Victivallis sp. Marseille-Q1083: one gene and its partner. The protein of the gene in region 2 interacts with the protein of the main gene of each other region in a pairwise test. Links are inferred from orthologs where the notes say so. Each region holds a gene or a part of one and is shown on either strand. Other genes may lie near its edges. The genes, in order: rpe and eno.

Region 1 (7,487 bases), on a different replicon or contig from region 2:
GCCCGCACCTTGCCGCCGATCGCCGCCCGTTCCGTTTCGATGCTGACCGGATCGCCGATTTCCAGTCCGCAATCCGCCGTCACCGACGCCAGCGCCACCGCAACGCCGAGTGACGGGGCGAAGGCGCCGCTGGTCACCGTTCCGATAGTCCGGCCTCCGGCCCGGACGGCATATCCGCCGCGGGCCGCCCGGCGGCCTTCGCAGCCGATGCCGATCAGCCGCCGCCGCACGCCGGCCTTTTCCAATGCCGCCCGTCCGACAAAATCCCGGCCGGGCTGTTCCGCCAGCTTCAGCAGCGGCGCGGCGCCGACATCCAGCGGCGTCACTTCCGGCGTCAGTTCATGGCCATAGAGCGAATAACCCATCTCCAGCCGCAACGTGTCGCGGGCGCCCAGTCCGGCCGGCTTGACCGGTTCCACCTCCAACAGCCGATCCCACATCGCTCCGGCTTTTTCGACATCGAAGTACAATTCGAATCCCAGTTCGCCGGTATAGCCGGTGCGGCTTAAAATACAGCGAACTTGCGCAATTTCCAGTAGCGTCCAGTGAAAATATTTCGGAAGTGATGCGGCGGGGACGCCGAGCTGCGCCAATACCTCGGCGCTTCGCGGGCCCTGCAGATCCAGTTTGGCCAGGCCGTCCGACAAATCCACCAGCGTCACCCCCGCCGGCAGCAGGGCGCGCAAATGGGCCGCATCGGCGGCCCGGGTTCCGGCGTTGACCACCAGAAAACAATCGTCCGCCGCCATCCGGTAAACCACCAGGTCGTCCAGCACGCCGCCGGCGTCGTTCAGCAGAAAATTATAGCGGCAACTGCCGATCGGCTGATCCAGCACCGGCCGGGCCAGCAACCGGTCCAGCGCCGCCACGGCTCCGGTTCCCCTGATTTGAAATTCCCCCATGTGGCAGATGTCGAACAGCGACACCGCATTCCGGGTATGTTGATGTTCGGCGATGATGCCGTCCGAATATTGCACCGGCATTTCCCATCCGGCAAACGGCACCATCCTGGCGCCCAGCGCCACCTGGCGGCCGGCCAGCACCGTCCGCTGTAATTGCTCACTCATAAGCCATCAATCCTGTTATTCTGCTCGAAACAGCGAACGCCGGAAAACCGGCGTCCGCAACTCAATTTTTTTTGCATACAGTCCGCAGCGTTTATTTTTGCCCCTTCAACCGGGCGATTGCCGCCTTCATGCCATCCGGATGACGGAATACCGCCGTGCCGGCCACCAGCACCCCGGCCCCGGCATCCACCGCCGCCGAAACCGTATGTTCGTCGATGCCGCCGTCCACCTCCAGAAGGATCGGCAGCGCCAAGTCGTCGATCCGTTCCCGCAGCGCCCGGATTTTCGGCACCATATTGGCCATGAAACTCTGGCCGCCGAAGCCCGGCTCCACGGTCATGACCAGCACCAGATCGATTTCCGGCAGGTACGGGTGGATTGCCTCCGGCGGAGTTGCCGGTTTCAACGAGATCCCGACGGTGCAACCGGCCGCCCGGATCGCTTTGATGACCGCCAGCGGATCGTTTTCACTTTCCAGATGAAACGTCAGATGATCGGCGCCGGCCTCCGCGAATGCCGTCACGTATTTCAACGGCTCGGCAATCATCAGATGCGTATCGAAAATCAATTCACTGCAGGGCCGGATGCTCTTCAGCACCGGCGGCCCCATCGTCAGATTGGGGACGAAGTGGCCATCCATGATATCCAGATGCAACAGGTCCGCCCCGGCAGTCGTCACTTCGGCAATCTGCCGGTTCAAGTCGCCGAAATCCGCCGCCAGCAGAGACGGCGACACCTTCAAACCATTTTGAGCCAAGCAACGGATATCGCGCATGATTCGCCCCCTTGCACAGTCCTTATTCGTTGAGTGCCTTGTCCAAGGCTTCCGCCTGCTGGATCAACTTCAGGAAATCGGCTTCCGGATAACGTTTTTGCGTCTGGATCGCACTGACGATCGCCTTGCAGTTGTCCAGATTTTCCGCTTCGATGGCTTCGACGCTGCCGTCGGCAAAGATCACATTGACCTCACTCAAATGATTGCCCGGCTTGTCGAACAGGATCGGCAGCGTGCCGTTGGTGTCCGCTCCACCCAGATAGACATAGGAGTTGTTCGCTTCCGAAACCGAATCCCAATCATCGGCAATATCCTCCAACCCTTCCGGACAAACGAGCCACTCCAGAGCCTCCGGGTCGTCACCGAACGCTTCCTGCAGACCGGCCAAGCCGTCCGCCGCCGGATATTTGCCGTCATGGGTGGCGGCGTAACGGCGCAATCCCATCTTCAGATTCGCCAATTGCAGTCCGCAGTCCGCCACGCTGTCGTCGGACCATTCGTAATCGTCCTCATCACCGTCCCAGCCCTGGGTGTGTCCGAACTGCTGCGCATAGATCTTGGCGCCGACAATCACCTGCGGAATGACGACGAGGGCTCCTTTGCTCAACAGCGAGGCTTCGCTGAATTCCTGCGTCCCCTTGTTGACCATCCGGCAGCCGTCGGCATCGATATTCAGCACGCCGAATCCTCCGGTGTGGTAGATGAAATCACCGAAATTGAACTCTTTCTGCATTTCCATGAACGGCATGTTTTTGAGGAAGTCTATCATGAATTCCGGCAGTCTCGAACCGACGAATACCACCATATCGCCAGACTCCGGCAGCCCTTTGGTCAGCAGTTGATAATCCGCCTGGCCGGCCAGAGTCGGCACTTCGCCGGCTGCCGCCTTGGCCAGATAATCGATCACTTCCGGATTGGAGACCAGCAGCAGCGCATTGTCGGCCTTGCTGAAGGCGAGCGTCATGAATTCCGGCAGCACCCCGGCCGGCACCAGCGGTTCCAGCCGGCCATCCACTTCGACGAAAGAGCCGGTCGGCACCAGCTTGGTTTGCATCAACTGAAAAAGCGCGTTGTCCCGGTCGCTGATCTGAACGGCGAAAGCCGGCACTTCGCCGCCGTCTTCCTGCGGCAGGAAAAACAGTACGAAACGGATTTCTCCCGAAACCGCCTTGATGAGCTGGGCCGGCGTCAGAGCGGAGTCTTTTCCGATCGGCTGATCCAACTGACCGGTCACTGCCATCACCGCTTCGTCCGGCAGCATGCCGGAATGCAGCATTTCATTGAAAATCGCGTCGATATTCAGCGTCATCACGCCGGCTTCCACGGTTCCGGCCGGCAATTTGCCCAAATCCGCGGCAGGGAACTTCTGCTGGGCGGCCAGCCACTGCCAGAAGCCGCGGGCTTCCATATTCCGGTTGCGGGCCAGAAACATCTTGTTGTTGTACAATTTTTTGTTGTCGGCCAGCGTTTCCGGCAACCGGACCGAGCTGAATCCCCAGCCTTCGACCTGGTCGATACCGGCAAGAGCGACCGCCAGTCGGACTTTTTCCATGATCTGGCCAAGCTGAAGCTTGAAGGAGTCATCCATATCATCGGCCACCAGCCAGCCGACGATGTCGTTGATCGTCTCCGGCAGATTTTCAGCCAATTCATTGGTGGCGGCAATTTCGTAATAACAGCCGCCGCGATCGAGCTCTTCGGCAACGGTATTGAAAATCTTTTCCGACTCTTCCGCCGGCGTTGCCGCCAGCGCTCCATTGATCAAAACAGTCGCTCCCAGAAAGGCTCCGGTCCAACCTGAAATTTTTCTCAGCATCGCATCTCTCCCTATTGTTTGATATCCCGTTACCCGAATTTTATTGTTCCGGCAACGAATCCTCACCAACCGCTCGATTCCATTACTGTAAATGGCCAACATGGTTTTGTCAATCACCGCCCGCGCGCTTTCAAGCAAAAGAACCGTCCGGCCGCCGGCAAGCCGTTTATTACAATGGCTCCGGCGCCATTTCCGCTTGGCCCGCCGCTTCCGGCTCCGGTTCGCCGGACTGCAAGCAGCCGTCGCACAAATAGTCGATTTTGTCCGCCAACCCGGCGATTTTGTCATTGTGGGTGATCATGACGATCGTCCGCCGCTCCCGGCGGCACAAAGCCTGGAAGACCTCCAGAATTTCATTGCCGGTCGCCGAATCGAGGTTGCCGGTCGGTTCGTCGGCCAGCAGCAATTCCGGATCGTTGATGAGCGAGCGGGCGATCGCCGCCCGCTGCTGCTCTCCGCCGGACAGCTCTCCCGGCCGGTGGCGCAGCCGTTGGGCCAGCCCCATCCGGCACAGCAGCTCTTCCGCCTTTTGACGCCAGTTGCCGCGCCGGTGGGCCAGCATCGCCGGCAGCATGACATTTTCAACGATCGAGAGTTCCGGCAGCAAATGATAGCTCTGGAAGACGAACCCGATCTTTTCGCTGCGGAAACGCGCCGCCGCCCGGCCGGAAAGCGAAGCATAATCCACGCCGGCACAGCGAATGTTGCCGCCGTCCGGCCGCTCCAGGATCCCGAGCAGATTCAGCAGCGTCGTTTTGCCGGAACCGGACGCGCCCAGCAGCGCCGTCCAACTGTGCCGCCGCACTTTGAAATTGATGTCGCGCAGCACTTCAATCCGGCGCGGACCGATCTGGTAGCCTTTGCGCAGGCCGGCGGTTTCGATCATATATTCATCCGTCATCGTCTCACCTCATTCATAACGCAATGCTTTGGCCGGGTCCAGACAGGCGGCCCGCAGGGCCGGGATCACCGCTCCCAGCGTGCAGAGCGTCACCGAGGCGATGAAAATCAGCGCCACGTCGAACGGCACGATATGGGCCGGCATCTCGCTGAAGAAATAAATTTCCTTCGGGAAGAAATCGTGCTGCATCAGCCGGCCGATGCCGTGCAGAATGTCGTTGCGCCAGAAAATCACCGACCAGCCCAGCGCAAAACCGAGCAGATTGCCGACCACGCCGACGAACGTTCCCTGCAGGATGAAAATCAGCATCAACTGACCGCCGCCGGCGCCGAGCGCCTTGAGGACGCCGATTTCGCGCGTTTTCTGATAGACGCTGGAAATCAACGTATTGGCGATGCTGAATGCCGCCACCAGCACGATAAAGACCAACAGGTAGAACATCATGCCCTTTTCCATCGCCAGCACGCCGAGCAACTGCCGGTTCAAATCTTTCCAACTGGCGATCCACATATGCGGCAATTTCTCCCGCAACGCTTTGACGTCCTTTTCGACACCGAACGGTTCCGCCACATAGCCGTAAACGGTCGACACCGCTCCCCACGGCATATTGAACAGTTCGGCGGCGTCGTCACGGTTGAGGAACAGGATGTTGCTGTCGAAATCGTATTTGTCGAACGAATATATTCCCGCCACCTTCAATTCCATCGGCAGGTACACTTCCTCTTCCTTGAAATGGAAACTGCCGTCCTCATCGACGTTGAACATGCCGGCGATGCGTTCCTGCGAGTGCAGCAGCAATTTGCGCCCGACATCCAGCCCCATCTCCCTGGCAATCGTTTCACTGACGACGATTTCGCCCGGCTGCAGCTCGAAGCTGCCGCGCCGCAGCACATCGCCGAGTTTCATCCGCTGCATGAAATCGGCCGGATCGATGCCGAGGACCGTCTTGGGCAGCAGCCGTTTGCCGTTCTGCACCATCGCGAAATTCTGAACGACGCCGGCTGCCTCGCCGCCGACGGCTCTGACCGCGTCAATTGCCGCCTGCGGATTGGCGATGTAATTGGCGTAGCTGCTGCGGATTTGCAGATGCGCCTGGGTCTGCAGCAATTTTTCTTTCATTTCATCGGTAAAGCCGGTCATTACCGCCAGCACCACCATCAACACCGCCACGCCGAGGGTCACGCCGAGGATCGACAAAATCGTGATGATCGACAATGCATTGCGTTTCGGGCGCAAATAACGCCAGGCCAAAAAAAGTTCACTGTTCATGCTTGTTCCGCCCAATCCTCCGGTTCCGTTGCTCAAAATAATCGAATTATCGCATAATTTACTGTTAAAAACGGACAAATAAAACTATAGTAAGGAGAATATGACGGATTATTTGCAATTTTTTTGGAAAGGTTACCATGCCGAATCTTCAGTCAAACGAACCTTCGCCGCACCCGCTGCCGGAATTGCTGGCGCCGGCCGGGACGCTGGCCACCGCGCTCGCCGCTTTCGACGCCGGAGCGGACGCCGTTTATGCCGGGTTGCCGAAATTCACCGCCCGGGAACGCAGCGAAAATTTTACCGCCGATCAATTCGCTCAACTGGTTGAATACGCTCACAAGCTCAAACGCAAAGTATATGCGACGTTGAACACGCTGATCAAGGAGAAAGAACTGCCGGAGCTGGTCGGTTATCTCGGTGATCTGGCGACAATCGGGCCGGATGCCGTCATCGTCCAGGACCTCGGCGTGCTGCACATCATCCGGGAATATTTCCCGGGGCTGGAGATCCACGCTTCCACCCAGATGGGCATTCACAATCTTCCCGGCATCCGTTTTGCCGAGGCTTCCGGCGTCAAACGGGTCATTCTGGAACGGCAGTTGCCGCTGGATGAATTGAAGATGCTCAAGGCGTCGACCCAGCTGGAATTGGAAGTGTTCGTCCACGGTGCTTTGTGCTGTTCCCTGTCCGGCCAATGTCTCTTTTCCAGCTGGCTCGGCGGTTACAGCGGCAATCGCGGCAAATGCAAACAGCCGTGCCGGCGGCGATTTTTCAGCCGAGAGGGCAACGGCTTCTTCTTTTCCACCCAGGACCTCTGCACGCTGGAGCTGATTCCGGAATTGAAAAAGCTCGGCATCGCTTCACTGAAAATCGAGGGGCGTCTGCGGCAGGCCGATTATGTTTACAACGCGGTCAGCGCCTACCGCAAAGTGCTGGACGCCTCCGGCGACACGCTCGACCGTAAAACGCTTGGCGAAGCCCGCAATCTGCTCAGCGAGACCTGCGGCCGCAAATGGTCGCAGGGTTTTTTCAGCCAGGAAGCGATGGCGACCTTGATCCAGCATGATACGCTGGGTGCCACCGGCACCCTGTGCGGCAAGGTGGAACGGGTGCTGCCGAACGGTTTTGGTTTCAAAGCCGCCCGCAAAGTGCACATCGGCGACCGGCTGCGGGTTCAGCCGGCCAGCGGCGATGAAGGGCCGGCATTGACGGTGACCAAGCTGTTTGCCGACAGCGAGCCGGCCCGGAAGGTCTTGCCCGGCCAATATTGTTTCATCTGCTGTGACAAGGAGGTTGTGCCGGGCGGCTGGATTTTCAAAATCGGCGCCAGCATTCCGGAGCGTTCGCTTGAACTGCCGCCGGTGCGGACCAAACTGGAGCTGGCCGTCCGGCTGCGCCGGGATGAAATTTCGGTTGAAGTCATCAATGCCGAGGAGTCGTTCATCTGGCGCCGGGAACTGGATTTGCCGCCGGCCGCCAAACACGCCCTGACGCCGGAAACGTTGGAACGCGAATTTGCCGCCGGCAATTCCGAACAATACAGCGCCGCCGTCGTTCGGGCCGAAGTCGACGGTGATTATTTTCTGCCGGCCAGTGAGTTGAAAAAACTTCGCCGCGCCTGCTGGGAATTTATCAAAGCGGAACTCTCGCCGCTGTCAC
Region 2 (7,457 bases):
GCTAAAGTAGCGGCCGATGATATCGAAGACCAGCCTGGTCAGAAACAACGCCGTAAACATGCTGGTAACAATACCGATCGTCAAAGTGATGGCAAACCCTTTGACCGGACCGGTCCCAACCCACATCAGAATCAGGGCGGTGAACAGAGTGGTCAAATTGGCATCCAGCACTGCACTGAATGCTTTTTGATAACCGAGATCGATGGCGGTTCCCAAATTTTTACCGGCGTTGAGCTCCTCGCGGATGCGTTCGAAAATCAGCACGTTGGCATCCACGGCCATCCCCATCGTCAAAATAATACCGGCAATACCCGGCAAAGTCAGCGTCGCGCTGAAAGCGGCCATCATGCCCAGTACCAATATCATATTGACCGCCAGCGCGAAAACCGCCACCAGACCGGCGCGCAGATAATAGACGCCGACAAACAACATCGTACAGACCAGAGCGAGAATCCCCGCCCAGATACCGTTGGCCACATTGTCCTTGCCGAGCGTCGGGTCGGTGATGAACACCGCGTCGACATTGATCTGAAACGGCATGCTGCCGCTGACCAGGGCGTCGGCGATATTTTTCGCCTCTTCCTGGGAAAAATCACCGGTAATCCGGGCCTGTCCGTCGGTGATGGCCACCCGGATCATCGGAGCGCAATAAAGTTTGTCGTCAAGCACGATCGCCAACTGGCGACCGATGTTTTCACTGGTCACTTCGCTAAAACGCTTGGTCCCGGTACTGTCGAACCCCAGGGAAATACTCAACTGGCCGTACATATCCTTGCTGGCGGAGGCTTCGACAATATTCCGGCCGTCCATCTCCCAGCGACGTTTCAGGAAATACACCTCCTTGTACGGGTTGCCATCCTTATCCGCCTCGATGCTTTCCATGAGAATGTATTCCGGCGGTACCTGAAAATGCTCCGGATCGCTCCGATAGGCACTCCGCAACTCGTCGTTCTGCGGATGAACCAGGTGGAAACGCAGCCGGGCGCTCATCTTGATGATATCCATCAACTTGAGCATTTCGTCCTTGGCAACGATCGGCACCCGCAAAGCAATAAAACTGTCCCCGGCCGGGGTGATTTCCGCTTCGTAAATATTCTGCCCTTCCAGACGTTTGCGCAAAGTTTCAATCGCCTGGTCGCGGAATTTGTTGAACTCGCTTTGCATCCGCTTCTGCAACTGTTCGCTGTCGGCGCCTTCGAATTTGCTCAGGAACTCCTGATTCGGCACCAGCTCCAGCATGAACTCCACCCCGCCGTTGAGGTCCAAACCCAGCCGGATCGAACTGCTGCTCTCCTTGCGGATCAGACTGATGACATCACGGTTGTTCTGAAGATCCTTGCCTTTCACCAGGTTTTTCAATTGAATGCCTTTGGCGTTGGCGGCCTCCAACAGCGCATTCGACGGATAAATCGTCGCATCCGCCGCCTGCATCAATTTGGCTTCGGCGATCAATTCGGCCGCCTCGGCGCTGTTCGGATCCTTCAACAGATTCTGAAACGTATCGTAAAAATCGCGCTGCGTCAGCGGATAAATCGAAAAGGAAAAAATCGCCACCACCACCAATGCGATGATAAGACGCAATACATACGGTTTCTTATTCATAATTCCCCGTTGCCTGCCTGGTTTGGTTCTCAGGCGTTTTTGCCGGCGTCGGCCGCTTCCGCCGAATTGACTTTGCCGGCCACCCCGTTCTTGACCATTTCCACCCGGACTTTATCGGCAATTTCCAGAATATAAGTCTGATCTTTCACTTCCTGCACCACACCGTAAATACCGGCATTGGTGACCACTTTGTCCCCTTTTTTGATCTGGGAAAGGATTTCCTGCCGTTTCTTGGCCTGCTTTTTCTGCGAACGAATCATCAGAAAGAACATCAGGGCAATCAAAATGATGAACGGCAGCATGCCGAGCATTCCGCCCTGTTGGGCCTGCGGCTGCGCCGGCGCCTCTTCCGGCACCTGCTGGCCTTCGATAGTCACCTGCAACTGTTCGCCGCCGGCCGGAGCCACCGGTGCCGCGTTTTGCGCTTCCGCATTGCCATCCGCCGCCAAAATTGCAGTCGATACCGTGTAGTGATACATGTTCTTGGGTCTCCTATGTTATGTTTCCACTTATCAGTTCATAAATCAACTCAAATCAAACAATAAGTCAACGGGGAAAATACACCTTCAAGCCTCGCTTCGCAAATGACGCGACCGAAAAAGTATCATATTTCCTCAACTCTCGCCGAAATTTCGCTTCCGATCTTGACACACTGCCGTTTATCCCATATTGTAAAACCAACGAGAGAACCTTATTATACACCGGAGAACCGATTATGAAGCGTTTGGGGAAATTTTGTTTGCTGCCGGGCCTGGTGAGTGCCGGCGTCCTGATCGGCGGCTGCGGTACCGCTGCGCCGCAGGAGATCAAAATCATGACCTACAACATCCACGCCGGCATCGGCATGGACGACCAGTTCAATCTGCCGCGCCTGGCGGAAGTGATTCGCGCCAACGGGGCGGATGTCATCGGTCTGGAGGAAGTGGATATCAACAATCCGCGTTCCCAGCGCAGCGACATCCCCCGGGAACTGGGACAATTGCTCAATATGCACCCCGCCTTCATCAAGGCGGTTGCCTTTCACGAGGGCACCTCCCAATACGGCAATGCCGTTCTCAGCAAATATCCGCTGGAAGTCGTCGACAAACTTCCGCTGCCCGGCGACGGCAACGCCGAACCCCGTGCCGCACTGGTCGTCAAAGTCGCCGCCGAACAGCCGTTCTATTTCATCGTCACCCATTTTGTCTGGGAACCGGAACTGGAAGACCTCCGCCTCCAATCCGTCGACGCAATCGACCAACTGGTGCAGAGTAAAAAATATTATCCGGCAATTCTGGTCGGCGATCTGAATCAGGAGCCGGATGCCGCCTGCATCGAAGCGCTGCGAAAAAACTGGACCTTGACCAACGATCACGGCGGCAGTAAATCCTGGCCGGCCGACCAACCGGAACAACAACTCGATTATATCGCTTTCACGCCCAAAAATGCTTTCGAAATCGTCCGCCACCAGGTCATCGGCGAAGTGATGGCTTCCGACCATCGTCCGGTCATGGCAACGTTACGCCGGACCCCGCAGCCGTAATCATCAGCCGCGCAAGGCCGGTAAACCTGGTCCCGGCCGGATTTCATTCCGTCCGGGACCAGGTTTGAGAACCACTGCCTTCGCGATTAGCAGCCGTAGCGCGCCATCGCGCCAAGCATCTCTTCAATCCGCAGCAGTTGATTGTATTTGCAGATCCGGTCGGTCCGCGACAGCGAGCCGGTCTTGATCTGGCCGGCATTGGTCGCCACCGCGATGTCGGCGATGGAAGTGTCCTCCGTCTCGCCGGAACGATGGCTGATGATCGCCGTATAACCGGCCCGGTGCGCCATCTCGATAGCATCCAGCGTCTCGGTCAAAGTACCGATCTGATTGACTTTGATCAAAATGGAATTGGCGGCGCCAATGGCGATTCCCTTGGCCAAATAGTTGACATTGGTGACAAAGAGGTCATCGCCGACCAACTGACAGCGGCCGCCGAGCCGTTCGGTCAGATGCTGCCAGCCTTCCCAATCGTTCTCCGCCATGCCATCCTCGATGGAATCGATCGGATAGGAATCGATCAATTTTTCGAGATAATCCACCTGCCCGGCGGCATCCCGTCTGGCGCCGGAAGCCCCTTCGAATTTCGTATAATCATAAATGTTGTTGGCAAAAAATTCCGAAGCGGCGCAATCGAGCGCAATTTTCACATCCGTTCCCGGCGCATAACCGGCCAACTCAACCGCCTTCAGGATGCAACCGAGCGCTTCCTCGGTGCCGCCGCTGAAATTCGGGGCAAAACCGCCTTCATCGCCGACGGCAGTACTCAGGCGTTTTTCCTTCAAAATACTTTTCAGCGCATGGAACACTTCCGCGCCGATGCGCAGCCCGGAGCTGAATGACTCGGCACCCACCGGCCGGATCATGAATTCCTGAAAAGCGATCGGCGCATCCGAATGCGATCCGCCGTTGATGATATTCATCATCGGCACCGGCAAAACTTTGCCGTTGACTCCGCCGAGATAGCGGAACAGCGGCAGGTTCAAATAATTGGCCGCCGCGTGGGCCGTCGCCAGCGAAACCCCGAGAATGGCGTTGGCTCCGAGTTTGCTCTTGGTCGCAGTACCGTCCAGTTCGATCATCGTCTGATCGATGCCGAGCTGGTCCAGCGCATCCATGCCTTCCAATTCCGGCTGGATAATTTCATTGACGTTTTTGACAGCATTCAATACGCCCTTGCCGCCATAACGCTGTTTGTCGCCGTCCCGCAATTCCAGCGCTTCGTTGCTGCCGGTCGAGGCGCCGGACGGCACCGCCGCCGAGCCGACGGCGCCGCTTTCCAGAACCACTTCGACTTCGACGGTCGGATTGCCCCGCGAATCGAGAATTTCCCGGGCATGGATGGTGCTGATTGTCGACATGATGCTTCCTCCAGATTGTTTTCGAAATTAAAACTGCAATTACTGCTCTACCTCATCCATTATATCAGCAAATTATTATTTTGCAACTCCGTCCGGGTCATTTTTTGCTCCAACGCCTGCTGCAATCTGGCAGCATCGCCGATTTCGCCGATCAGGATAACGCCGCACAGCCGTTCCTGCGCATCGAAACTCAACCGGCGATAGATCCGATCGGCCACCTGGATGGCCCCGGTGGTCCCGGCGCCGTTGTCACCGATACTGAACAGCTTGGTGCCGAACGCCACCAGCCGGGCCGGATAATTGCCGGGTTGAAACGCGGCGGCGCCGCCGGCCATATTGATGCCTGCCGCCCGTCCCTGATCCCGCGCCACCGGCCATAACCCCGGACAGAATCCGGCAACCGATGCACAGTCGCCGGCGCCGTAAATATCCGGATCGGCACTCTGCAAATGCTCATCGACGACCAGCCCGCGCTCGACCGGCAATCCGGCGCGCTCCGCCAGCGCGGCATTGGAACGGACGCCGACCGACAAAATGACCAGATCGGCCGGCACCACCGCGCCATCCGCCAACGCCACTTCCGTCACCCGTTCTTTGCCGAGCAGCGCCTGCACACAGGCGCCGTAATGAGCCGACAGCCCCGGTTGCGCCGCGATCGACTGCGCCAGCAGTGCGGCGCCTTCACTGTCCAGTTGCTTGGGCAGAATGGTCGGACAGCCTTCGGCCACCGTTACCGTCATCCCGGCCTTCAATAGATTGTCGGTCAATTCCAATCCCAGCAAGCCGCCGCCGATGACGACGATGCGCTTCGCGCCGCCTTCAATCGCCGCCGCAATCCGTTTCACATCGATCAAAGAGCGGCAACAAAGCACGCCTTCGAGGCTGCTGCCTTCAACCGGCGGTCGAAACGGATTGGAGCCGGTCGCCAGCAACAATTTATCATAATCGGCGCTGGACCCGTCGGCGAATCGCACCAGATGGGCGTCGCGATCAATTTCCACCGCTTTTCGATTCAGGACCAATTCGATTTTCTGTTCGGCAAAAAATGCTTCATCCTTCAGATAAAACTGCAAATCCGGGACGGTTTCGGTCAGCAAACGCGGCAGGGCCGGCCGGCGATAAGGCCGGACACTCTCTTCGCTGAACAATTGAATGGCACAATCCGGATTCTGCCGCCGTGCGGCCAGCGCCGCTTCAAAGCCGGCACAGCCGCCGCCGATGATGACAATATTCATGGGTCTCCTCACTGCTGAATTGATCATTTCAAATCAAAAAATCTTGTCATAAGATGTATCGCGCCGGGGCGGAATGCAAATGAGCAAGCTCATTTTTTTCCTTCGGAAACTTGCAGTCGCTTCCGGCGGTGATATGTTAAAACCAAATGGAGATGTTTTTATGAAACAATGCGATCACTGCGGCAGCCAACTGGAAGCCGGACAGCATTACTGTCCAAACTGCGGTACCATGACCGAACCGGAACCGTCCGCCCCGCCGGTTCGCTGTCCGAATTGCGGCTCGACCCAAATTTCAGCGGTTCGAAGGGAATACAGTCCCGGCTGCGGCTGCCTGGGCTGGTTATTGTTCGGCTGGTGGGGCCTGCTGCTGGGGTTGCTCGGCGGCAGCGACATCGAAATGGTCTGCAACCACTGCGGCACCCGCTGGCCGGCCGGAGAGCCCCAGCGGGCCCGTTCCGGCATCGGCTGTCTGGGCGTGCTGCTGCTGGCATTGCTGATCTGGGTGCTTTGCAATCGATATTTGAATGTCTGGATGTTCGGCTGGAATTGAACGATGATTCATTACCGTGAACCGTTGTTCCGGCCGCCGGCGGAAGCGGACAGTTTGATTTTTCAAGTGGCTTACGGCTGTCCGCACAATTGCTGCCGTTTCTGCGGCATGTACAAAACGGTGCGTTACGCGCCGCGCCCGCCGGAAGAAGTATGGCAGGAGTTCGTCTCCGGCGCCCGGCGCTATCCGGCTGCCCGCCGGATTTTTCTGGCGGACGGCGACGTGATGTTCCTGCCGTTCGAACGTTTGCAGCGTTATCTGCAAAATTTGAACGAACTCTTTCCGCAACTGGCCCGCGTCGGCATCTATGCCAACGCCAGTTCCATTCTCAAATATTCCGAGGCGGAACTGCGGCAACTGCGGCAATCGAAACTCCATACGCTCTATATCGGCCTGGAAAGCGGCGACCAGCAGCTGCTGGACCGGGTCGGTAAAACGGAATCGGCGGAGGGCATGGTGCAAGCGGTCCGCCAGGCCCAGCAATCCGGGCTGCGCTGTTCGGTGATGATTCTGCTGGGACTGGGCGGGACGGAATATTCCGCCGGCCATGCCATCCGGACCGCCGCGATCCTGAACCGAATGCAGCCCCGTCTGTTGTCGGCGCTGCGTTTCGTCGAATTGCCGGACCAGACACCGTTCGACCGCTTCCAGGCGCTGAGCGAATACCAGGTCATCGAGGAACTGCAGACGCTGGTCTCCCGGCTGGAACTCCATCAAACGGTCTTCCGCGCCAACCACAGCTCCAACCCGGTTCCGCTGGAAGGCCGTTTCCCGGCCGGCCAACCGGCCTTGCTGCGCCAGCTCGACCGACTGTTGTCCAGCGGCCGGCTCGACCGCCACGGTCCCGGCCGGCTGCCGCTGTTTCTCTGAAAACGGCCGACGGCCGACGTTCTACCGGTTCGGCAGATAGATGAAACGGTCGATCATCAAATTCGGCCCACTCTGCGGCGTCACCTGGAAATTCAGTTCTCCATCCAGCGAGTCCTCCCGGTCGACACGCAATTCCAGCCAATAGACGCCGGCCGGATTGTCCTGATGAACCGGCACGGAGAACGGCCGGCCTTCGAACACGCCCTCGCCGCTGCGGTTGTTGCGGTTCGGATCGCGAAAACGCACCAGCAGCCGGCCGGTTTCGCCGGACGGGAATTTCAGGGTGATCAGACTATTCGGCTGCAATACCCAGTATT

What was found.
Region 1: the proteins of eno (region 2) and rpe interact in binary tests that used the Escherichia coli proteins (3 or more experiments, as listed by UniProt). The link is inferred for Victivallis sp. Marseille-Q1083 from one-to-one orthologs.

Annotation. Positions count from the first base shown.
Region 1 is NZ_CAHJXL010000001.1:1,372,824-1,380,310, reverse strand. Bases 1-2,912 are described here. They hold rpe (ribulose-phosphate 3-epimerase), read right to left. Parts: upstream 1,843-2,912; coding sequence 1,159-1,842; downstream 1-1,158. Other genes in these bases: HWX74_RS05400 (hypothetical protein), read right to left, coding at 1,865-2,912; gcvT (glycine cleavage system aminomethyltransferase GcvT), read right to left, coding at 1-1,067. Also shown: more of HWX74_RS05400, read right to left, coding at 2,913-3,658; HWX74_RS05395 (ABC transporter ATP-binding protein), read right to left, coding at 3,828-4,559; HWX74_RS05390 (ABC transporter permease), read right to left, coding at 4,569-5,828; HWX74_RS05385 (U32 family peptidase), read left to right, coding at 5,966-7,487. UniProt on the Escherichia coli protein: Catalyzes the reversible epimerization of D-ribulose 5-phosphate to D-xylulose 5-phosphate.
Region 2 is NZ_CAHJXL010000002.1:824,495-831,951, reverse strand. Bases 2,349-5,230 are described here. They hold eno (phosphopyruvate hydratase), read right to left. Parts: upstream 4,486-5,230; coding sequence 3,211-4,485; downstream 2,349-3,210. Other genes in these bases: HWX74_RS19420 (NAD(P)/FAD-dependent oxidoreductase), read right to left, coding at 4,545-5,230; HWX74_RS19430 (endonuclease/exonuclease/phosphatase family protein), read left to right, coding at 2,349-3,124. Also shown: protein translocase subunit SecD, read right to left, coding at 1-1,602; preprotein translocase subunit YajC, read right to left, coding at 1,632-2,081; more of HWX74_RS19430, read left to right, coding at 2,318-2,348; more of HWX74_RS19420, read right to left, coding at 5,231-5,720; HWX74_RS19415 (zinc ribbon domain-containing protein), read left to right, coding at 5,881-6,270; HWX74_RS19410 (radical SAM protein), read left to right, coding at 6,274-7,140; HWX74_RS19405 (hypothetical protein), read right to left, coding at 7,162-7,457. UniProt on the Escherichia coli protein: Catalyzes the reversible conversion of 2-phosphoglycerate (2-PG) into phosphoenolpyruvate (PEP). It is essential for the degradation of carbohydrates via glycolysis.